One region of the Bombilactobacillus folatiphilus genome, then DNA from elsewhere that is predicted to be linked to it. Evidence: predicted binding sites of a transcription regulator. Region 1 holds the regulator's gene; the other holds the start of a gene.
The links. The regulator Rex, encoded in region 1, represses fermentation and respiration genes when NADH is low (regulators of the CRP and FNR family bind a similar motif). The targets are predictions, from matches to a motif close to TTGTGAANTANTTCACAA.
Positions count from the first base shown of each region.

Region 2: MOO45_RS07805 (NAD(P)-dependent alcohol dehydrogenase) is a predicted target of Rex. The motif match lies at 7,779-7,796, and genes of this name have one in related genera.

Region 1 is NZ_CP093366.1:367,897-380,107, forward strand. It holds gene MOO45_RS01775 (DUF956 family protein) at 1-283, shown strand, start outside; gene MOO45_RS01780 (ABC-F family ATP-binding cassette domain-containing protein) at 315-2,237, opposite strand; gene MOO45_RS01785 (redox-sensing transcriptional repressor Rex) at 2,634-3,263, shown strand; gene MOO45_RS01790 (type I phosphomannose isomerase catalytic subunit) at 3,277-4,251, shown strand; gene MOO45_RS01795 (LTA synthase family protein) at 4,320-6,236, shown strand; gene groES (co-chaperone GroES) at 6,468-6,752, shown strand; gene groL (chaperonin GroEL) at 6,805-8,436, shown strand; gene MOO45_RS01810 (TIGR00282 family metallophosphoesterase) at 8,680-9,462, shown strand; gene mutS (DNA mismatch repair protein MutS) at 9,491-12,073, shown strand; gene mutL (DNA mismatch repair endonuclease MutL) at 12,088-12,211, shown strand, end outside.
Region 2 is NZ_CP093366.1:1,564,105-1,576,315, forward strand. It holds gene amaP (alkaline shock response membrane anchor protein AmaP) at 1-129, shown strand, start outside; gene MOO45_RS07765 (DUF2273 domain-containing protein) at 145-330, shown strand; gene MOO45_RS07770 (Asp23/Gls24 family envelope stress response protein) at 344-832, shown strand; gene MOO45_RS07775 (DHA2 family efflux MFS transporter permease subunit) at 907-2,292, opposite strand; gene MOO45_RS07780 (AEC family transporter) at 2,428-3,336, opposite strand; gene MOO45_RS07785 (sugar O-acetyltransferase) at 3,349-3,915, opposite strand; gene rhaD (rhamnulose-1-phosphate aldolase) at 3,998-4,816, opposite strand; gene MOO45_RS07795 (L-rhamnose isomerase) at 4,851-6,113, opposite strand; gene rhaB (rhamnulokinase) at 6,142-7,542, opposite strand; gene MOO45_RS07805 (NAD(P)-dependent alcohol dehydrogenase) at 7,878-8,999, shown strand; gene rhaM (L-rhamnose mutarotase) at 9,167-9,481, opposite strand; gene MOO45_RS07815 (MFS transporter) at 9,486-10,742, opposite strand; gene MOO45_RS07820 (AraC family transcriptional regulator) at 11,115-12,101, shown strand; gene MOO45_RS07825 (DNA-3-methyladenine glycosylase I) at 12,205-12,211, opposite strand, start outside.

The DNA.
Region 1 (12,211 bases):
CGATCGCGGCTTTGAGTTTTTTGATGATCGGAATGTGCAAAATTATATTCAAATTCCGTGGGTGGAAGTCGAGTATGTGATTGTTTCAATTATGTTTGGTGGTAAATGGATTCCGCGGTTTGCGTTGCAAACTAAAACTAATGGAACATATACCTTTTCTGCACGTCGGCCCAAGCCTTTGTTAAGAGCGATTCGCGAATATCTTGATACTCAACGAATTGTTCGTTCATTGACTTTTTTGCAAGTGGTCAAACGCGGTGTTAAAAATATTTTTCATCACTAAAAAAACTTCAGCAAACGTGTGCTGAAGTTTTTTAATCGATTAAGTCTTCCCATTGTTCTTCGACTTGTTTCTTTTGTTGTTGCAGGGAATCCAATTGTTCTTGTAATTCTTGCAGCTTTGAATAACTGCTTAAATTTTCTGGAGCCAGCATTTCCTGATTAATAGAAGCAATTTGTTGGTCGAACTCATCAATTTGTTGTTCCAAAGCAGCCAATTTCCGCTCTTTTTTCCGCTGGGCACTTTGTTGTTTTTTAGCTTCTTGGTAATTCTGTTGCCCTTGGTTAGTTTGGGGCAAATCGGTTTCAGAAGAGGGCGTTTGTTCGGCTTTTAAAGCGTTTGTTTCCGCCTTTTTAGCCAAGTAATAATCGTAATTGCCAAGATAAATTTCACTAGTAGTAGTCTGTAATTCCAAAATTTTCGTAGAAATTTCATTTAACAAATAACGATCATGTGAAACAAAAAGAACAGTGCCAGCAAATTGTTTTAATGCTTCTTCCAAAATTTCTTTACTTTGAATATCCAAATGGTTCGTTGGCTCATCCATAATTAAAAGATTGTTGTGTTCTAAAGCCAACTTACATAAAGTCAAACGGGCCTTTTCACCACCGGATAAATCGTGGACGATACTAAAGACGCTATCATCTTGGAATAAAAAGGAGCCCAAAATATTGCGGATATCTTTTTCATCCATTGTGGGATTGGCGTCCCAAATTTCATGCAAAACATCTTTACTAGAATCTAACTGATTTAAAGTTTGGTCGTAATAGCCGATTTGCACATTGGTTCCCCAATCAACGGTTCCCGCCAAAGGTTTGAGTTGGTCAATTAAAGTTTTAATTAAAGTGGATTTGCCAACACCGTTAGGGCCAATAACGCCTAAGCGTTCGCCCTTGGTCAAAGTAAAGGAAATTTTTTGGTCTAGAGTTTTGTCAGGATAGCCCGTTTTAAGATCCTGAACTTTCAAAACATCGTTTCCGCTATTTTTCTGAATCGTAAATTGAAAATGAACGTTATTTTCATTGCCTTGTGGGCGCGGTAAACGTTGCAATTTCTCCAGTTGCTTACGACGACTCTGGGCACGCTTGGTTGTCGAAGCACGGACAATGTTTTTCTGAACAAAATCTTCCATTTTTTTGATTTCATCTTGTTGCTTATTGTAAGCTTTCCAAGCTAGCTCCAAGTTTGTGGCCCGTTCCTTTAGATAACGCGAATAATTCCCCGTGTAATGTCGCAGCGACCCGTGTTCTAAAGCGTAAACTTCTTTAATTGTATGGTCTAAAAAATATTGGTCGTGTGACACAATCAATAATGCGCCGCGATATCCTTGAAGATATTTTTCCAACCAGTTGAGTGTGTCAATGTCTAAATGGTTCGTCGGCTCATCCAAAATTAAAAGGTCATGCTGCTCCAACAACATTTTGGCAAAGGCTAGACGTGATTGCTCTCCTCCAGATAAATTGAGAGCTTGATCAGCAAAGCGCTTTTCTGGAAAACCAAATCCTGCCAAAACTGATCGAATTTCTGAGCGAAAACCGTAACCATTTTCGTCTTTAAATTTGATTTGTAATTGATCATATTGCTGGAGCAATTTTTGATAACTGGTGGAATCAGAAGTAGCGCCTGGTTGTGCCATTTGTTGCTCTAATTGGTGTAAACGTTGTTCATCTTGGATGACCTTATCAAAAATGCGTTCCATTTCTTCATAAATAGTATTTCCGGACTGAAAAGTTGGATTCTGAGCCAGATACCCGATACTTAATTGATTCTGGTAAATCATTGTTCCAGCATCAGGTTCATGTTCTTGATTGATGATTTTTAATAGGGTGGACTTGCCCGCGCCGTTAGGGCCAACAAGTCCAATTCGAGCTTGGTCAGCGATTTGAAAATTCAGATGACTGAATAAAACGTCGCTGCCAAATCGTCGTTCAATGTTTTGTCCTTGTACAATTAACAATTTCAGACTCCTAAAAAATAAATTCTTGTTCATTCCTATTCTAACACGGGGAACAATTGGACTATATAAAAGTTAATTTAATTGGATAATAAGTTGTTCGAAAGTTATTTTGTAATTGTTATTTAATTGTAACTTTAACTCGAAGTAATGATTGTTTGATTTTTTAATAAATAATCTGTTATGTACGTTAAGAATCTGACGGTTATTGACTATTGGTTAAGCTGAAATTACAAAATGTTGAAATTATTTTCTTGCTTTTTGTTAAAAAATTCTACTAATTTTAAGCAATAAATGCCTAATTAGCTTGCATTGTGATTTTAGTTACTTGACATTATCGCACTGATTAGTAGATACTGTTAATAATATCTCTATATTATTTCACAAGGAATGTTTATTATGACAAAATACCAAATACCAAATGCAACAATCAAGCGATTACCACTTTACTATCGTTATTTCCAGTTTTTAAATGACTCTAAGAGAGACAAAATTTCTTCAAGCGAATTGGCCAAAGCTGTCCAAGTAGATAGTGCCACTATTCGGCGTGACTTCTCTTATTTTGGTTCATTAGGCAAACGTGGTTATGGCTATGAAATTGCCCCGATGCTCGAATTTTTTAAGGAATTATTGAATCAAAGTCAAACAACGAAAGTCGCTTTAGTTGGGGTCGGTAACTTAGGTAGTGCGCTACTCAATTATAATTTCTCGCAAACGAATAATATTCAAATTACGGCGGCGTTCGACAATAATCCATCATTAATTAATACCGTGGTTAATGGTGTTCGCGTTTATAATGTTGATGATTTAGCGACAGAACTGACGACGCAAGAAATTGATGTTGTGATTTTGTCCGTGCCTGTTGCTAGCGCTCAAAAAGTGGCCGATCAATTAGTTGAGGCGGGCGTAAAGGGCATTTTGAATTTTACGCCCATCAGAGTGGCCACACCAGACACAGTGCGCGTGCATAATGTTGATTTAGCAAATGAATTGCAGACGTTAATTTACTTTTTAAATAATTATAGCTAATGGAGGCCTTTACTTGGAACCATTATTCTTGCGGCCAGTTTTTCAAGAAAAAATTTGGGGTGGAACGCAGTTAGCCAAGCGTTTTGGTTACTCGTTACCACCACGGCCAAAAATTGGTGAGTGTTGGGCCATTTCAGCACATCCGCACGGTTTGTCTTATGTTCAAAATGGTTTCTTCCAAGGTCAATCGTTAGCCCAACTGTGGCAACAAGCTCCGGAATTCTTTGGCTATCCAACAGCTAAAGTCTTTCCGTTGTTAACCAAAATTTTGGATGCTGAAGATAGTTTATCTGTCCAAGTCCATCCTGATAATGCGTATGCAATGCAACATGAAGGCGAATTGGGTAAGACGGAGTGTTGGTATATTATTGATGCGCAGCCGAATTCTTATTTAATTTATGGTCATAGTGCACAGACGCTCCAACAATTAAATGACCTGATTGACAGTGGTGATTGGCAGCATTTATTAACGAAAAAGCCTGTCAAGACCGGGGATTTTATCTTCGTACCTAGTGGCAGTGTTCACGCCTTGAATCGTGGAATCATTGCACTTGAAACACAACAAAGTAGTGATACTACGTATCGCTTGTACGATTACGATCGAGTAGATGCAAAAACGGGGCAGAAACGGGCTCTGCATTTACAACAAGCTAAAGAAACTATTACGGTACCCTTCGTGGCACCACAGTTGACTTTTGACACACAACAAATTGGCCATAGTCGTATCATAAATTATGTCAAACCGCCTATTTCACCATATTTTGCAGTTTGGGGTTTAGAAATTCACGGTGACCAGCTGGCATTGACGCACCAAATCGGCGCGTATACTTTGTATTCAGTAATTGAAGGTTCTGGTCAGCTTCGAATTGGTGATCAAACTTATCCTCTCCGTTTAGGTGACCATTTTATTATTCCTGCGACTATCAAAAATTGGCAAATTCAGGCTTCTTCGTTACATCTAATTGCTTCAGAGGCAACAGGTGAATAAAATTTTTCAATAGATTGTGGTATAATTAAAAACTGAAATTATCAAAACTGATTAAACGAGGTTTTATTGTGCAAAATCTAAATGTTAAACGGATCCTGTATCATTTAGTCCAAGTTTTCTTAGTGTTAGCGGTGGCAGGCTTTTTTTATATTGAATGCCAACTAGCTTTAACGGGCAGTTTAACGCATGGTTACCAAGCGTTATTTAGAGATATGAGTTTAAGTCCGTTGACAGTTCGACTTAATTTGCTTTTTTTAGTTGTCTTGATCACTACTTTAATTGCCATTATTGGTGATTATTGGTGGGGTTTGGCGACATCAATTAGTTTATTAACTATTTTTTTGTATGTTAATTTTCAAAAAATTGTTTCACGTTCAGAGCCGTTGGTGCCTAGTGATTTACAAATGGTTGGTCAAACTAAAGGCTTGACACATATGGTCAGTTGGCAGTCGATTTTAGTTTTGGTGGGCTTCATCGTTGTTTTGATGATTTTAGCTTTTTTCTTACGTAAGTGGACCAAAACTTTTTGGTGTCAGCGCCATGTCATTGTTTGGTCTACGCGGATCGTTGTGGTTTTAGTAGGTGTTGTCACCTTTGGTTTGCTATCGCAAGCTGGTGATGCAGATTCTTTTGTGGGACGACAGTTAACAGTTCGGGGAATCTTAAATAATGAAAACCATCAGTTGGCTAATTATTATAATCACGGAACTATCATTGGCTTTGCCTTTGAAATTCGTTCCACGCCGATGACTAAGCCGGCTCATTATAATCAGCAAACGATGAAAGCTGTAGCTAGTCGGTATCGACGACATTTGGCAACAACGAATCACGGCAAAAAAACTCAAAAAGTTAATATCGTTTATATTTTGAATGAATCGTTAACCAATCCTCAGCGGACGCAGTCGATGTATCCAATTGCCGGTAATAAAAATCCAATGCCGTATATTTCGGGAATTTTGAATCATCCGAACCACACAGAAGCTAGTGGTTACATGGTTTCACCGGGGTTTGGTGGTGGGACGGCCAATATTGAATTTGAAGCCAATACCGGCTTTTCGAATTATTTCTTGCGGTCAACGCCATATCAAGATATTTTGCCCCATAAATTATATTTTCCCAGTGTGTTTCATTATTTAAAAGGCGAAGGTTATACTTCTAAGGCTTATCACCCGTATACGGGAATTATGTATCGGCGCACGCAGGCATATCCAGCGTTAGGAATTAAAACGTTTAAAGATCAAGACAAATTAAAGGGTTTGAAGACAACACAATTTGGTCAATATGCGACGGATGAATCTGCTTATACGAATTTTAACCAACAACAAAAATCTACGAAGCAAATGAGTTTGATGATTACAATGCAAAATCATATGCCGTACGATGCAAAAGTTGGTGTGAAAAGTGCTTATAAATTGCAACATTCGATTAAGGGTGATGTAACCAAAACGCAAAAGTTGCAAACTTATTTCCAAGAAGTGAATGAGTCTGATCAAGCTTTTAAAAAATTAGTGCAGCATTTTCAGGATTCTAAGCAAAAAACACTTATTGTGATGTATGGTGATCATTACCCGGGTGATGGGATTTATGATGATTTGTTAGCTAAGAATACTTTGTATTCGCACACCACACCGTTTGTGATGGCGGCTAATTTTCCATTAAAAACGCACCATTATGATTATTTTTCACCAAATTATATGTCGTGGCATTTGTTGGAGCAATTGAATTATCCGCAAACTCCGTTTTATCAATTATTAGGTCAACTTTATCAACAAGTACCAGTGCTCACGCAATCTTTGCAAATGGATACTTCAGATTTACAGAAATTAAAGCAGCAAGGGCATGATAATCTTAATTATCGAGTTTCGAGTTCCGAGTCTAAACAATGGACGCATTCCAAAGCCTATAAGGATTATCGGTTAGTTGAATATGATATGACTTATGGTAAGAGTTATGCCAAAAAGTACGGCATGTTTGACGTTAAATAAAAATCGCAAAATCTCCTGGCTCAAGAGTCTAGGGGATTTTTTTGTAATAATTTGCCTCCTTGTAATGAAATTTTACCTGTAGCTGGGTTATCGTTTTTTTAACTAATGCAATTTTTTAAAATGAATTGCTTGCATCTATGATAAAACATGTTATTATAGAAATTGTATTAGCACTGTTACTAAATGAGTGCTAAGAGTGCTAAAATCGTTTTTTATTTTGGAGGGATTACTTTGTTAAAGCCATTAGGTGATCGTATTCTGGTACAAGTTGAAGAAGAAAAAGAACAAACAGTTGGTGGGATTGTTTTAGCCAATAATGCTAAAGAAAAGCCCCAAGTTGCTGAAGTTGTTGCTGTCGGCGAAGGTGAAAAGACGCCTGAAGGCAAGATTGTGGCTTTAAGCGTTAAAAAGGGCGACCAAGTTCTTTTTGACAAATACGCCGGTTCAGAAGTTAAGTATGAAGGCCAAAAATATCTTGTTATGCATGAAAAAGATGTCATGGCAATTGTTGAATAATTAAACTATTAATCTTAATTATAATCTAGATAAATAATGAGGTGGCTAAATAATGACTAAGGAAATTAAGTTTTCAGAAGATGCTCGAGCTAAAATGCTTGATGGTGTCAATAAATTAGCAGATACAGTAAAGACAACCATTGGTCCTAAGGGACGTAATGTTGTGTTGGAACAATCTTATGGTTCACCTAACATCACTAATGATGGTGTGACGATTGCCAAAGATATTGAATTAGAAGATCATTTTGAAAATATGGGTGCTAAATTAGTTTCCGAAGTTGCTTCCAAAACTAATGATATTGCTGGTGACGGAACAACAACGGCTACAGTTTTAGCTCAATCCATTATTCAAGAAGGTATGAAGAATGTAACCGCTGGTGCTAATCCGGTTGGTATTCGCAATGGTATTGAAAAAGCTACACAAACTGCTGTTGACGAATTACGGAAAATTTCTCACGAAGTTAGTGGTCGTGACCAAATTGCCCAAGTAGCTGCTGTTTCTTCTGCTAACACTAAAGTCGGTGAATTGATCGCTGATGCCATGGAAAAAGTTGGTCATGATGGTGTTATTACGATCGAAGAATCCAAGGGAATTGAAACAACTTCTGATGTTGTTGAAGGTATGCAATTTGATCGTGGTTACTTGTCACAATATATGGTAACTGACAATGACAAGATGGAAGCTGATTTAGAAAATCCTTATATCTTGATCACGGACAAGAAGATTTCGAATATTCAAGATATTTTACCTTTATTGCAATCCATTGTACAACAAGGAAAATCATTGTTGATTATTGCTGATGACGTTGATGGTGAAGCTTTACCAACTTTAGTGTTGAATAAAGTTCGTGGTACATTCAATGTTGTTGCTGTCAAGGCACCTGGTTTTGGTGATCGTCGTAAAGAACAATTGGAAGATATTGCCATTTTAACTGGTGGGACTGTGATTACGTCTGACTTAGGCTTAGAATTAAAAGACACGACAATTGATCAATTAGGTCAGGCTGGTCGAGTTACAGTAACTAAGGATAATACGACAATTGTACAAGGTTCTGGTGCTAAAGATGCGATTGACGATCGTGTTGATTTCATTAAGAAGCAAATTGATGATACAACATCTGATTTTGATCGTGAAAAATTACAAGAACGCTTGGCTAAATTAGCTGGTGGTGTTGGTGTGATTAAAGTTGGTGCGGCTACCGAAACCGAATTAAAGGAACGTAAATACCGCATTGAAGATGCTTTGAATGCGACGCGCGCTGCCGTTGAAGAAGGCTATGTTGCTGGTGGTGGTACAGCTTTGATGAATGTCATTCCGGCGGTTGCTAAATTAGCTGATAGTGAAACTGGCGACGTTAAAACTGGTATTAACATTGTAAAACGTGCTTTAGAAGCACCGGTTCGGCAAATTGCAGAAAATGCTGGTAAAGAAGGTTCTGTGATTGTTGAGCATATGAAAGATCAAGATGTTGAAATTGGCTATAATGCAGACACTGATAAATGGGTCAACATGATCGAAGTTGGTATTATTGATCCAACCAAAGTTACTCGTTCAGCTTTACAGAACGCTGCTAGTGTTTCCGCTTTGATTTTGACAACCGAAGCAGTTGTTGCTGATAAACCAGAACCTGCTGCTCCAGCGCCAGCTGCTGATCCTAATGCTGGTATGGGCGGTATGATGTAAAAGTTTTACCAATATTTTATTAATAACAAGCAAAATATACCTGAATATATCTGTATAAAAAAGAATACCTGTGGAAAATGTGGACATTTTTCATGGGTATTTTTTTAGTTAAGCACAGTAAATATCTGTGGATAAATATTGGATACATGATTATGTTAGAATGGGTTTTGCTAGGGAAGATGCTGAATTTTAGTGGTATGATAAACACTAATACTGAAGATAAAGAGATAAGGAAAGGGATTTATGAGACTGATTTTTGTTGGGGATGTCATGGGACAATTGGGCATTCAAACATTACAAACATATTTGCCACAAATCAAAGCTAAATGGCGACCGCAAGTAACCATTGTGAATGGGGAGAATGCGGCTAATGGGCGTGGAATTAAAGAAAAACAATTTAAGGAAATTTTAAAAGCAGGCGCTGACGTAATTACATTAGGGAATCATGCTTTTGACCAAAGTGAAGTGCAGGATTTGTTGCAGAAAAATGATAATTTGATTCGGCCTGCTAATTATCCGGGGAATGCCGTGCCAGGCAGTGGCGTTACTGTGAAACAAGTTAATCAAGAACATTTAGCTGTCATTAATTTGCAAGGTCGAGCCATGATGAATCCGCTGGATGATCCTTTTCAAAAAGCACAAGAAATTATTGGTGCGCTGCCAAAAGAGACCAAAATTTTTGTGGACTTTCATGCTGAAGCCACTAGTGAAAAAGCTGCTTTGGCTTATTATTTAGATGGCAGGATAGATGCCTTAGTAGGTACGCACACGCATGTCCAGACTAACGACGCGCGGACGTTATCGAATGGAACGGTCTTTTTAACTGATGTGGGAATGACCGGTGATTATGATGGCATTATTGGCGTTAAGAGTGCTAGCAGTGTGCGGCGGTTTTTGACACAACGACCGACACGCTATGAATTGGCGGAGCATAGCCGGATGCAAATTAATTATTGTGTTGTGGATTTATCGCAAACAAACAAGATTCAAGCATGTCAAATTAATCCAGATCAACCATTTATTTAAGAAATACCAGAGACAAGGGAGTTTGAAGATGCCACAAACCACTAAAGAGACACCGATGATGCAACAATATTTAAAAATTAAAAAAGATTATCCGGATGCGTTTTTGTTTTACCGGATTGGTGATTTTTACGAAATGTTCTACGATGATGCTGTCAAAGGTGCCCAACTTTTGGAGTTGACCCTAACGGCACGTAATAAAAATGCTGCGGATCCTATTCCCATGTGTGGTGTGCCCCACCATGCGGCACAAAGCTATATTGATGTTTTAGTTGATAAAGGCTATAAAGTAGCTGTTTGTGAGCAATTAGAGGATCCTAAAGACGCCAGGGGCATGGTTAAAAGGGGCATTATTAAATTAGTAACGCCGGGGACCAGTTTAGAGGATAAACCTAATCAAAGTCATGAAAATAATTATTTGGCAGCAATTGTTGTTAAAAAGCAAACTTATGGTTTTGCATATACAGATTTATCCACAGGCGAAGTAAAGGTCACCAAGTTACAGAGTTGGGAACAGGTTCAAAATGAATTACTTAATTTACGCTCTAAAGAAGTCGTCGTAGCGTCGGATTTACCTACGGAGCGTCAACAACAATTACAAAAATTAGGGTTATTAGTATCCACGGAAGACCCCCAGCAAAGTTTTGCGGAGGTTCAATTTGTGACGCAATCAGTACAGGATGACACCCAAAAGCAGGCTATTACTTATTTGATTTCGTACTTGGTGGAAACACAAAAACGTTCACTAGCTCATTTGCAGATTGCGCAAGTTTATCAAAATAGTAAATATTTACAGATGGATCACAATGTGCAAAGTAATCTGGAATTATTTCGGTCGTTACGCACTGGGGAAAAAACAGGTACTTTGGCTTGGTTGTTAGATGCGACTAAAACGGCGATGGGCAGTCGGTTGTTGAAGCAGTGGTTACAACGTCCATTATTAGATGTGGAACAATTAAAGCAGCGCCAAAGTATCGTGCAAATTTTCTTAGATAATTTTTTTCAACGAGGAAATTTGCAGGACAATTTGACCAAGGTCTATGATTTGGAACGCTTAGCGGGTCGCGTTTCCTTTGGCAATGTGAACGGTCGTGATTTAATCCAGTTAGTCACATCCTTGGAACAAGTGCCGCAAATCAAGGCTACATTATTAGATTTGCATGAACCATTGATAGACGATTTATTAAGTCAAATGCCCGAATGCCAAGATGTGGTGGACCTAATTGAAGCGGCGATTGTCGATGATCCGCCCATTTCTATCACGGAAGGTAATTTGATTCGCGACGGCTATAATCAGCAATTGGACGATTACCGTGATGCGATGAAAAATGGCAAATCTTGGTTAGTCAAATTACAGGCCGACGAGCAAGCAGCCACAGGGATTAAAAATTTAAAAATTGGTTTCAATCGTGTTTTTGGTTATTATATTGAAGTTACCAATGCTAATAAGGATCAGGTACCGCTAGATCGGTATCAACGCAAACAGACTTTAACGAATGCAGAACGATATATTACACCGGAACTCAAGGAAAAAGAGCATCTGATTTTGGAATCAGAGGAAAAATCTACTTTGCTGGAACACCATTTATTTACGGAAGTGCGTCAGCAAGTCAAAACACAAATTGAACGAATTCAAAAGTTAGCGCAAATTTTAGCACAATTAGATGTTTTACAAGGTTTTGCAGTGGTTAGTGAAGCTCAACATTATGTTCGTCCGCAGTTTACCGAGCAACACGAAGTTCAGATTGTTAATGGACGACACCCAGTTGTGGAAAAGGTCTTAGGGAAACAGCACTATATTCCTAATGATGTACAAATGCGCGATCAAACGGATATTTTGTTGATCACGGGACCGAATATGTCCGGGAAAAGTACGTATATGCGCCAAATGGCACTCATTGTCATTATGGCTCAAATTGGATGCTTTGTGCCGGCAGATGAAGCTACTTTACCAATCTTTGACCAAATTTTTACGCGGATTGGGGCAGCAGATGATTTAATTGCTGGGAACTCTACTTTTATGGTGGAAATGATGGAAGCTAATGATGCTTTGCAGCATGCTACCCAAAATTCGCTAATCATCTTTGATGAAATTGGGCGTGGAACGGCGACTTATGATGGCATGGCGTTGGCTCAAGCAATTATTGAGTATCTGGATAAAGTTGTCCATGCTAAAACGTTTTTTTCCACACATTATCATGAATTAACAGCGTTGGAAGCGGATTTAACCACAGTTCAAAATGTCCACGTCGATGCGACTGAAGAAAATGGACAATTAGTCTTTTTGCACAAGGTTTTGGCAGGTCCAGCGGACAAATCTTACGGAATTCACGTAGCCAAATTAGCAAGTTTGCCGACAAAACTATTAAAACGTGCACAAACTATTTTGGATAAATTGGAACAAAAAAATACAACAACTTTGCCGGCGCAATCCGTCTCAGAACCACAGCCAACCCCAACTTCAGAAGTGGACCAATTGGCGTTGTTTGATGCCCCTAGTTTAGACATTAATCAGGATTTGTTAGAAGAACTGAAAAAGGCTAACTTGTTAAAAATGACGCCGTTAGAAGCATTGAACTTTTTAGATAAGTTGCAGACGGAATTACAAGCGTAAGAAGGAGTGGTTCAATGGCACAAATTCAAAAATTAACACCAACGCTCAGTAATCAAATTGCCGCGGGCGAAGTCATTGAACGTCCTGCTTCGGTTGTGAAGGAATTAGTTGAAAACGCGCTGGATGCCAATGCATCAC
Region 2 (12,211 bases), 430 kb from region 1:
TTGCAGACATACTTGCAGCAACTTGAACAAGATCTTAGACAGCTCTTGGGTATTGAACAAAAACCAAAAATCGAAATTAGATTTAACAATTTTTCATCTGAATCATCATCAAAACAGCGGGTCGACTAGAAAGGAATTACTTCAATGAAGACATGGTTGAATCAAAATAGTCCTGAAATTATTGGTATTCTCGGTGGTTTCATTTTAGGCTTATTATTTTTAGCCTTCGGCTTTTTTCAAACCGTTTTTTTAATTATTTTGATGATCTTAGGCGGCGTGATTGGTCATTATTTACCACTGCTCAACCAATTGCACAATAAAAAAGAATAAAGGAGTGTTGATTATGACACAAGTAAATAATAACGAACAAATCAAAGGTGAATTAACTTACGATTCCAAAGTCATTCAAAAAATTATTGGTCTTGCTTTATCTGACATTGACGGTTTATTGACGATTGACGGTGGCTTTTTCTCCAATTTAACTGACAAATTAGTGAATAACGACGACGTCACTTCCGGGATTCATGTGGAAGTTGGGAAAAAGCAAGTTGCTGTGGATATTGATATTGTCGCCGAATACGGCATTGATATTTCCAAATTATATGACCAAATCAAAAAGCAAATTTTTGATAAAGTGAAAAAAATGACTGATTTAGATGTTGTAGAAGTCAATGTGAGCGTCGTCGACATTAAAACCCAGCAAGAACACCAAAAAGATTCGGTTAGTTTGCAAGATCGAATTAGTAGCGCTTCTAAAGACACCAAAAACAAAGTTGAACAACGTCAAAAAGCAAATAATCAAGCCAAAGCAACTGAACAACGTGTCCATTAAATAATCACATAATAAAAAAGCCTTGTCTGATAGGAATCAGCCCCTTATCAGATAAGGCTTTTTTAGTTCAATCATTATTCAGCTTTTTTTCGTAAATTAAACGCGAGAATCACACCGATAATCGCTAAAATCAGCGTAAAATACAAACCATAATGCACACCGTTCGTAAATTTGACCGCGGTACTACCACTTTGCACCGATTGACCCCAGCTCAAAAAGCTTGTCGTCAAAGCCGTGACCACAGCACCGACAACTTGTTGCATCGTATTCAAAATCGTACTTCCATCAGCCGATTCAGGTCCCTGCAAGGCATTCAAAGCATGCGTTTGTGCCGGCGACATTGCTAACGGACAGCCAATCATCAACACAATATGTGCTGCAATAATATAGCCCAACGAAGAATGCGGACTCGACAAAATCAGCATCACAATCCCAACAACTGCAATTAAAAAGCCAATGACAGCTGGTTTTTTAGCGCCTAATTTGTCATATAAACGTCCTGCAAAAGCAGACACTACTGCATTAATAATCCCACCAGGCAACATGATCATGCCCGTCAATGCTACGGGTAAACTCAAGCCGCGTTGAAAATATTGCGGCAGCAAATACATTGCCGACAAGATAATTGAAAAATCAATCATCACACCTAAAGCTCCCAAGGTGAAAGCTGATTTATGAAAGACATGTAAATTTAAAACCGGCGTTGGCAGATGTAATTGACGCACTGCATATAAAATCAAAACAAGTACACCAATCACCAATAAGCCTAACACAGTAGGTGACGTCCAGCCCCATTCACTCGCAAAGCTAACACCTAAGACAACTGCACTAAAGCCGACAATGGATTCTACGACCGACAAAACATCAACATGCGGTTTGGTAATTTGACCAACATTTTTCAAACCAAAAATTGCTAAAATTAATGCAACTAACAAAAATGGAATAAACAACCAAAAAACCCAGTTCCAGCTTGATTTTCCCAAAATAATCCCAGTCAAAGTAGGCCCAATCGCTGGTGCTAACATAATCACTAAGGCACATACACCCATGGCAGCACCCAATTTTTGTGGTGGAAAAATAGTCATTGCCACTGTAAACATTAAGGGCAAAATTAATCCTGTGCCGATACCTTGAATGACACGTCCGGTCAACAAAATTCCAAAATTAGGCGCTAACGCCGAAATGGCGGCCCCCACCATAAAATCAATCAAACCAAAAATGACAATCTGGCGCGTGGTGAACCACTTCGTTAACAAACTCGAAAACGGCAAGATAATGCCAATCACTAACATATAACCTGTCACTAATAATTGCACATTGGCTGCACTGACATGAAAAGCCTGCATCAACTGTGGTAACGCAATGTTTAATGACGTTTCCGAAAGCATTCCGACAAACGCTCCAATTAGCATACTAGACATCGCTAACCAGGGTTTACGTATTTTGACAACTGCTTCCATTTTAACCATGTAAAAACTCCTTTTACTTTCATACTTTTTTGCAACTTGGTTATCTTATCAAAATAAAAAAGTTTGTGTAAGGATTTTTTACAAAATAAATTCTATGCGTCTAGAAGATTTCTAAAACAACCGTAGTTAACCGACTAAATTCAATAAAACAGTCAATGTCCCTACACTCAACAAAGTACTCATTAATGTACAACTAGAGACTAAGTCAGGTTCTGTCTCAAATTGGATTGCATATAATGTTGTATTGGCCGCACTAGGCATGGCCGCCATCAAAATAATGATTTGCGTCAATAATTTACCCACAGATAACCAAGAACAAACCAACCACGCCAAAAGTGGAGACAACAGTAAACGCGCACTGACCGCTAAAATAATCGTGATTGGACTGATTTTTGTCATCTTCACATCCGCTAATTGCATTCCTAAAATCAGCATAATCAACGGAATTGTAATATTGCTAAGCATATTTACACTCTTCATTAAATTAACAGGAAGCAAGATATGATAATAGTGCAATAAAATCGCAGGCAAAATCACATAATTCATGGGTTGTTTTAAAATCGCCAGCACTGCTGTTTTCAGACCTTGGATTCCATGTTGATGTGATGAAGCCGCAATAAAAACGCCAACTAAGCCCATCAAAATATTATGAAAAACCATAATCATCATTGCATAGTTACTTCCTTTATTTCCAAACGCAAAGAGCACTAGTGGTACGCCATAGTTGCCACTATTTGGAAAAACCGTAGCTAACAAAAAAGCATTCAATTTACTTTTGGTGAAGTGACCCATGAAACCTACTAATAAGCCTAGTATAATCAAGCCGATCATAATCAGCACAGATGTCCAAATAATCTCCCAAAAACTATGATTCAATGTTTGGTGATAAAAAACTTTAAAAACTAAGAAGGGTAATAATAAGTACATTGCCAAGGTTGATAATGATTTTAGATTGAGTTGAAAGAATTTTTGAAAAAGATACCCTGCTAAAAATATTAGTAAAATAGGTAACATGACTTGACTAAATGCTGACATCATACTGTCCTTTCAACCTTGCTTTGGTAGTTGTTTAATAATTTTGGCTGGCGAACCCGCAATAACTACATTATCGCCAAAAGATTTGGTTACCGTCGAATTAGCACCTACAATCACATTATCGCCTAAACTGACTCCCGGTAAAATGACTGAACTGCCCCCAATCCAAACGTTATTTCCTATGGTAATGGGGCGACCCAAACCAATTAAGGCACTACGCTGGACAACATTTTGGGGATGGTCAGCGGCATATAGCTGTACTTTGGGCGCCATCAAACAGTTATTACCTATAGTTACCGTGGCAATATCCAAAATTGTACAATCATAATTACACAAAAAATTATCACCTACATGAATATTATATCCAAAGTCGCACCGAAAATTAGGCTGAATATAGGGATTTTTGCCGACAGAACCAAATAATTGCTCAATCACTTGCTCTTTTTGAATAGTAGCTTGATCATCTAATTCATTTAATTCTCTGCATAAGCGCCGTGCCCGCGTTTCATCATGAGCTAATTGCGGATCCATAATCTGATACGGTTGACCTGCCAAAAATTTATCTTTTTCACTTTGCATCATTGTCAGACTCCTTTCGATAAAAAAAGCCAAATGCCTTAAATTGGATTTGGCTTTTTTTACTGAATCAGTAAGAAAATAATTAACTTAAAAAGTGAGGATTAGCGGTGACTTGGAAGGATTTAGCCAAATCGCGTAACTGGTCATCAGTAATACTTTGTTTTATCTGTCCACCCTGTGCACCGATCTGCGAATAAATGGTTGCCGCCTTCTCAACTGTTTCAATCAAACCAAAAGTTTCATCTAATGTCGTGCCCGTTCCAAAAACACCGTGATGAGGCCACATTACAACCCGAAAATCATGCATTTTAGTAGCGGTCGCTTGCCCAATTTCATTGGTTCCGGGAGTCATGTAAGGAACAACCCCGATCCCTTCAGGGAAGACAACCAGTGATTCGGCTTGCATTTTCCATAATAATAATGAGATACTTTTTTCATTTAATTCATGGGTAAATGATAAAGCAATTAAGTTGGTTGGATGACAATGCATCACCACACGCTGATTGGCATCTACTTTTAAACGCTCAATATGCGACATCAAATGACTGGGAAATTCCGAAGTTGGCTGAGCTCCATCATCGTAGCCCCATAGTAAGTCTGCATGTTGACCATCAGAAGTGATTCTAACCAAACCTAAATCTAAATTTGGCTGATGAATCACATTTCGAAAATAGCGCCCAGTCGCTGTCACCAAGAAGTACTCCCCCGCTAAGGCACTGGCATCAAAGCCTAAATCCAGCGTCCTCTTAACATGATTTAAATCACTAAATTCACTAACATCATCTGCTGTTAAGCGTAAAGAAACATTGCCGCCATTTCTTTCATCCCAACCTTCTTGATAAGAAGCCTGTGTAATTTCGCAAACTTTTTGCACATATTTCGAATCACTAAAACTTGTCATTGGCCTAATTCTCCCATATTATTTTTAATTACTTTTACCGCTTAAATTGAACTTTTTGTTCATACTGCCGAATTTCTTTCAACCAATCCATTCCTACTGGCACATTATTTTTCAAACAAAACTCATCCCAAACCGCACCAAAAGGATAAGATTTTAATTCTTCCGTTTCGACTAAACGTTGTGTAAAGTCATAATGCAATTCATCGGATTTTAATTGATCTAATGGAGCTAACATAGCTTGCAATAAAGCTTTTTGCGTTGCCCGCGCACCTACGACCCAAGCAGCAACACGATTAATTGTTGCATCGAAGAAATCTAAACCAATATTAGTTTTGTCCAGTTCATTATCACGAACTAAAGAACGAGTAATCCGTTGCAAAGTATCATCAAAGATAACAACATGATCACTATCCCAACGTACTGGCCGTGAAACATGAAGCATTAAACCTCGACCAAACGGTAAAAAGGCCGAAAACTTATCAGAAACGTCTTCCGTAGGATGCCAATGTCCTGCGTCAATCGTCCATAACTTATTACGAGTAATAGCATAATTGTTATAGAACAAATGTGACCCAACCGTATAGGATTCCACTCCGGTTCCAAATAATTTACCCTCAAATGATTCCAAAGTGTTATTTTCATCGTAAGGTTCTTTAATAATTTCATCCAAGGATTCCAGCATTCTCAGCCGTGGCGTAGCTTTATCAATTGGATTATCCTTAAAACCATCGGGCATCCAAAAATTATTAATGGAGCGTTGTCCTAATTCTTGACCAAAATAATTAGAAATTTTCCGCGATTGTTTTCCTACTTGAATCCAAAAATCACGAATATCTTTTTCCGGACTAGCTAAGGTAAAATTATTTTTCATTTTGGGATGTGAGAAAAAGGTTGGATTCATATCCAAACCAATTTGTTCTTCTTTAGCCCAATCCACCCAATATTGAAAATCTTCAGGACCAATTTCGTCAAAATCTTTTTTTCGATCTGTAACAGCATATAAAGTATGCAATTGCACCTTATGATGTCCGGGAATTAACGATAACGCCTCATGCAAATCAGTTGTTAATTCAGCAGGAGTTTGCGCAATACCAGCATAGTCGCCACTAACACCAATCCCACCGGTTAATTCTTGTTCTGGATTGACAAAACCGTGAATATCATCACCTTGCCAACAATGTACGGATAATTTAACTTTTTTCAATTGCTCCATTGCTTTTTCAGTATCGACACCAATTTCAGCATAGCGTTCTTTAGCTGTTTGATAAGCAGCTTGAACTGTTTGATCTTTAGTCATAACTTCCATATCTCCTTACTTTGATTTGTTATCCTTTATGAACTTTGGTCTGCCATTGAGTCAAATGTTGGCTCATGTCTTGTTGCGGTTGATAATGTTTTAAATCAAAAGAATTCACAATAATACTTCTTGCTAAATAAACATTTAAAATCTCGCCTTGCGAAATCATCTGGACTATCAAATTACCAATGGCAGTGGCTTCAGTTGGTCCCGCCTCCACATTCACCCCCGCAATATTGGCAGTTAATTGATTCATCAAACTGACATTAGCGCCTCCGCCGACAATATTTAATGTATCAATTGATGAACCTAAGATTTCATCAAGTTTTTGTAATTCGTTTGCATAGTACAATGACAAGTTTGAATAAGCAGCCATGGCAATTTCTCCCGGTGTTTGGGGGACTACTTGCTTCGTCTGACGACAATAAGCTTGTACTTCCTGAATCATATTTGCAGGATTTTGAAAGCGGGAATCATTGACATCAATATATTGTTGAAAAGGCCGTTCTTGTTGTGCCAACTGTGCTAATTGCGCAAAACTATATTTTTCATGCAATTCTTTTTGAATATTTTGAATAATCCATAATCCCATAATATTCTTCAAAAAACGGTAAGTGCCGTAAGCACCCCATTCATTGGTGTAATTATTTTGAAAAGCTAATGTTCCATTTTCTGGAATATTTAATTCTGCACCAATTAACGACCAGGTCCCTGAACTCAAGTAAGCCCAATGCTGACCTAAACCAGGCGTTCCCACAACTGCTGAAGCGGTATCATGAGTGGCTACCGTAATGACTTTTGCTTGTGGCAAATCATAATCCGGAAACTTTGCAGTTTGTAATTCACCCAAAACGGTTCCTGGATCAACTAATTTAGGAAACTGCGTGGCATTAACATTAACTTTTTGCAACAAGTTTTCATCAAAAAGACCTTCTCGCAAACTCAACATCTGCGTTGTAGAAGCATTAGTTACTTCGGTGACCGCCTGATCCGTCAAGACGTATCCTAAATAATCTGGAATCATCAAAATTTTATCCGTGTTTGCCAATAAATCTTTATCTTCTTCAAAGAGTTGGTACAGCGTATTAAAATCTAAAAATTGAATACCCGTTTTTTGATAAATATATTCTTTAGACAAGTCAGATGTTAATTCTTGAATCGCATTTTTTGTGCGTGCATCACGATAGGAAACCGGATCTTTCAGTCTTTGACCTTGTCGACCTACCAAAACATAATCCACCGCCCAAGTATCAATTCCTAAGGTGATGTGCTCAAATCCGGCTTTCTTGACTTTTTGCAGACCAACTAAAATTTCTTCTAAAATATGATCAATATTCCAACAATCATGTCCTTCTTTTTGCGTAAAACCATTAACAAATCGATGCATTTCTCGTAACTGTAACTGACCATTGATTAATTGACCTAACATTAAACGACCACTGGAAGCACCAATATCAATTGCGACATAAGTGTTGGTCACTGAATTCACCTCCAGAACATTTAAGAATTTACTAGTTATGCTTGGTTCGAAAACGTTTTCGAAAATTATTTAATCATACTAAAGTAAGCGATTCAATGACATTTTTCTTGATAATTAGTATCATTTGAATAGGTAATTCTAGCTTTAATTTCTAATCGATTAACATACTACTTCAGCAAAAAAGTTTATGAATAAAATCACAGTTTTTAATTGAAATGCTTTTGCCATCATGACATAATCAAAACTGCAGGGATAGTTTTAAAATTTAAAAAGGGGTTTTAATTATGAAAATTACTGCAGCTGTTGTTCAAAAACAAGGCGATCCATTCACTGTTGAAAACGATATTGAACTTCACGAAGTCGGACCTACTGACTTACAAATTCATATGGTTGCCAGTGGTATTTGCCATTCCGATGAAGCCATTCGAAAGGGTGATGCTTCCGTAGGTTATCCGGCAATTTTAGGTCATGAAGGTTCTGGAATTATTGAAAAAGTGGGTTCAGAAGTTAAAAAATTTCACATCGGTGACCATGTCATTCTATCTTTTTACGCCGATGGAATATGTGATAACTGTTTAAAAGGTGTCCCAACTCAATGTCGAAACTATGCAGACTATAACCTATCTGGGGTCCGCGCTGATGGTGACGACCAATTTAAACAACAAGGTCACCATGTTTCCAACATGTTTAATCAATCCTCATTTACCACTACAACTGTCGTAGATCAAAGAAATGCTGTCAAAGTTGATCCCAGTTTAGATTTGCGCAAATTAGGGCCTTTAGGTTGTGGATATGTAACCGGTTCCGGAACTGTTTTTAATACTTTAAAACCAAGACCTGGTGATACCATCGCCATCTTTGGAACCGGTGCCGTAGGATTAGCAGCCATGATGGCTGGTAAAATTTCAGGTTGCACCAAAGTTATTGCTGTCGATGTCGTGCCCGATAGACTAAATTTGGCCAAACAATTAGGCGCCACTGACGTGATTAATAGCAACGAACAAGACCCCGTGACTGAGATTCAAAAGTTAACTAATGGTTATGGTGTGGATTGGACGGTTGATACCACTGGTATTCCCGCAGTCATTAAAAATAGTGTCTTGGCTTTAGCTCAAGGTGGTACTTGCGCAGCTATTGCCGTGACCCCAAAATTATTAGAAATTTCTACATGGAACGATTTATGTGTTGATGATCGCAAAGTTGTGGGCGTCAATATGGGTGATTCCATTCCGCAAGTCGATATTTCACGATTAATTGAATTTTACAAATTGGGCTGGTTTGCCTTTGACAAAACAGAAAAATTCTATGATTTTAAAGATATTAATCAGGCCAATGCCGACTCCATTTCCGGTCAAACTATTAAACCAGTTTTAATCATTGATCCTAATTATCAAGTCGGTGCCTAATGCATCATCTCAGTAAATGGTAATTTGATCTAAAATTGCCAACATTTATCGTCACACCAAAAAATCTTAACTTCACTTTGAAGATAAATATCATTATGAAATTAAGATTTTTTATATTCTTATGTTTAATTTTGGCTGATTAATTTATTCGTAATTTACCACCTCAACTATAAATGAAACACTTCATGTAAATCTACGGTGACCGGACTTTGATCGGAATTAGTCTCCATTAATGGCTCCATATAAGCCCACCATTTTTGACAAGCTGGACTCTGAGCTATTTGTTGATATTTTTCATAATTATCCACTTCTAAATATGCAAATAAATTACCGGTCTTTTTATCTAAAAAAATCGAATAATTGTGTGCGCCAGCATCAAGCAATGCTTGTTTCATTTCTGGAAATAAATTATTGTGACGGCGCTCATATTCTTCGTATTGATCAGGATACACATGCATTAATTGTGCCAATCGTTTAGTCATCTTATCAGTTCCTTTCTCCATATCTTTCCGAAGTAATCTGCTCCAACGATTTACCTTGAGTTTGTGGCGTCCAAATGGTTCCAATTAATAAAGAAACGATCAATAGTAAAATCATCGCTATCCCCGCAGCTTTAAATCCTAAACTTGATAAAATCACGGGAAAAACAATTGACCAAATACCCGTAGCACCTCTGACGATAAAAAACATAATTCCTTGTGATCCAGCACGATATTTTGTGGGAAATAATTCTACTGCCCACAAAGCATACCAAGCTTGGGCGCCAATTCCAGCAGAAAAGCCCCAAATAATAACAAAAGCTAATAGAGCTGCCCAACCAAAGCCCATGAAAGTTAATATAATCCAGGCCACGACTCCCAGCAAAGCACCTACAAAGAAAAATTTACGTTGATTAATTCGATCACCCAATAACGCAAAACCAAAGTAACCCGCCAAAGCCGTACAACCCCAAAGCAAAACTTGTAACAAATTAGCTTGTAAATTGTTTAAACCGCCCACCGTTTCATAAACATATGGCATGAAAAAGCCCATCGCTCCTGAAACTAAATTCCAAAATACATACACACCACACAAAAAGAGTACACTTTTAACTGAAATTTTGTTAGAAAATAATTCCCTGTAAGGATGCGGTTTCCTGCCTGTCAATTGTTCTTGCTTCTTTTCTTGCAGCCAATCTGTGGACTCAGGCAAATCTTTTTGTAATAACCAAGCAATTAACGCAACAATTGCCAAAAAGACAAAAAGTAAACGATTGCCTAATAGATGCAAAGGTGCCAAAAGTGAAGCTGTCCCAAAAATAATTACCGGACCCATTGACCAAGAAAATTGCGAAATACCGATATCATGAGCCCGATTAGTGCCACTGGAAGTTTCGCCAATATACGTCCACGATGCCGGAACACCGGCTCCAACTGCCATACCTGTAATTAAAAAGCCAATTAGCAGCATAAAGAAATTTAGTGAAAAAACAATCGTTAACGCACCAACAATATAAAATAGCATGTCATAAGTGTAAATCAACTTTCGACCATATTTATCTGATAAATGTCCGCCAATAATCGCTCCCAAAGCTGAACCAAAAGCATTCGCACTCAAAGCTCCCAGCAGGCCAACTGCAAAACTGCTCAGACCAAATTCTTTTTGCCATAACGTCAAGCCCGAAGCACCAGCCACAATTGAACCAGAATCTAAAAAATTAGTTAACGAAACCGCCCAAGTTGCAAAACGTTTATTTTGTTTCATATTTTTCAGTCCTTTAACTAAATTATTTCAATCAGCCAATTGAATACGCTTCCCATTATAAAAAGCCAACTAAAACAATAACAATGACACAAAAATAGTTTTTCGGTATCATTTAACAATTCATTTGAATTCGGTTACATTATGTAAATTGCCAATCGCTGTCATTTAAAAAGTTTATAAGACTAATTCTCCGTAAATTAGTTTATTGATCCGCCACAATTATTTGCAGATTAATTTAATTAAACGCTTGCATTTCAAATCTACAAGTGTGATAATCGTAACAAATCTTGTCTTTCATTCCTCTTAAAAGACCTGTTTGTGTATTAGCAAATGAAACCGCTTTATTTTTGTAAAAAGAAAATGGATAGCTAAATGAAATCTCAAATTTTTAAACAATTACAGAAATTAACATCAATTGAGAGGCTTCAGCTTATTGATCATCATTTTATTAATGATCTCCCCCACAGTGTTGTCGGCAATGCCGATCAAGATCACTGGGACGATGTAACGTTATGTAACGATTATTTTTTCCAACACAATTCTATTTATCTCAGTAAGCACAACCGCTTTGCACCTTATCCCAAGCATTCTCACAAATTTTTGGAATTGAATTATATGTTTGACGGTAGTTGTCACCAAAAAGTTGATGAGCAAGAGGTCACCTTACATACCGGTGATTTGCTTTTAATGGATATTGGCTGCAATCATTCTATTGAAACTTTGGGTGAACATGATTTATTAATTAACTTGCTATTTAGAAATCAAAATATCACTTTTGATTTATTGAACGATATTTATACTAAAAATAGTCTGACATATAATTTTTTATCTAACATTTCTTTAGGTAAAATCAATTTAGAAAAATACATTATTTTTCCCAAAAATTCTGATATTGAAGTCACAATGAATGCCATCATTAATGAATATTATCAGAAAGAAAATTTTTCCAACACCATCATGGAATCTTATTTAAATATTTTATTCGCCAAAATTATCAGACATTATCCATTGCCCACCCAAGCTATTCATAATAATCAACAGGAATTAGTTTTTACTTGTCTCAAGCAAATCGAAAAAAATTATCAGACAATCACATTGGCTGATTTAGCAACACAATTAGGTTATAACAAAGAATATTTAGGCAGCTTGATTCATAAGGTGACCAACAGTAATTTTTCCGATTTAAAAACTCAACAACGATTAATCCAGGCGAATAATCTCTTGAAGTCTAGTCTTCTACCAATAGATAAAATTATTACGCAAGTGGGAATCAACAATAAAAATTTTTTTTACAAAAAATACCGGCAATTTTATGGAATATCTCCTGGTCAAGCCCGTCAAAGAGCCTTGAATTGTTAATATTCTCAGATATTTACTTTTCAAGACACCTTTATCGTCGATATCAACTACTGTTTAAATGCAAAGTTAAGCGTTTTTAAATACTGCTTTACAATCAACTGACCTATCGA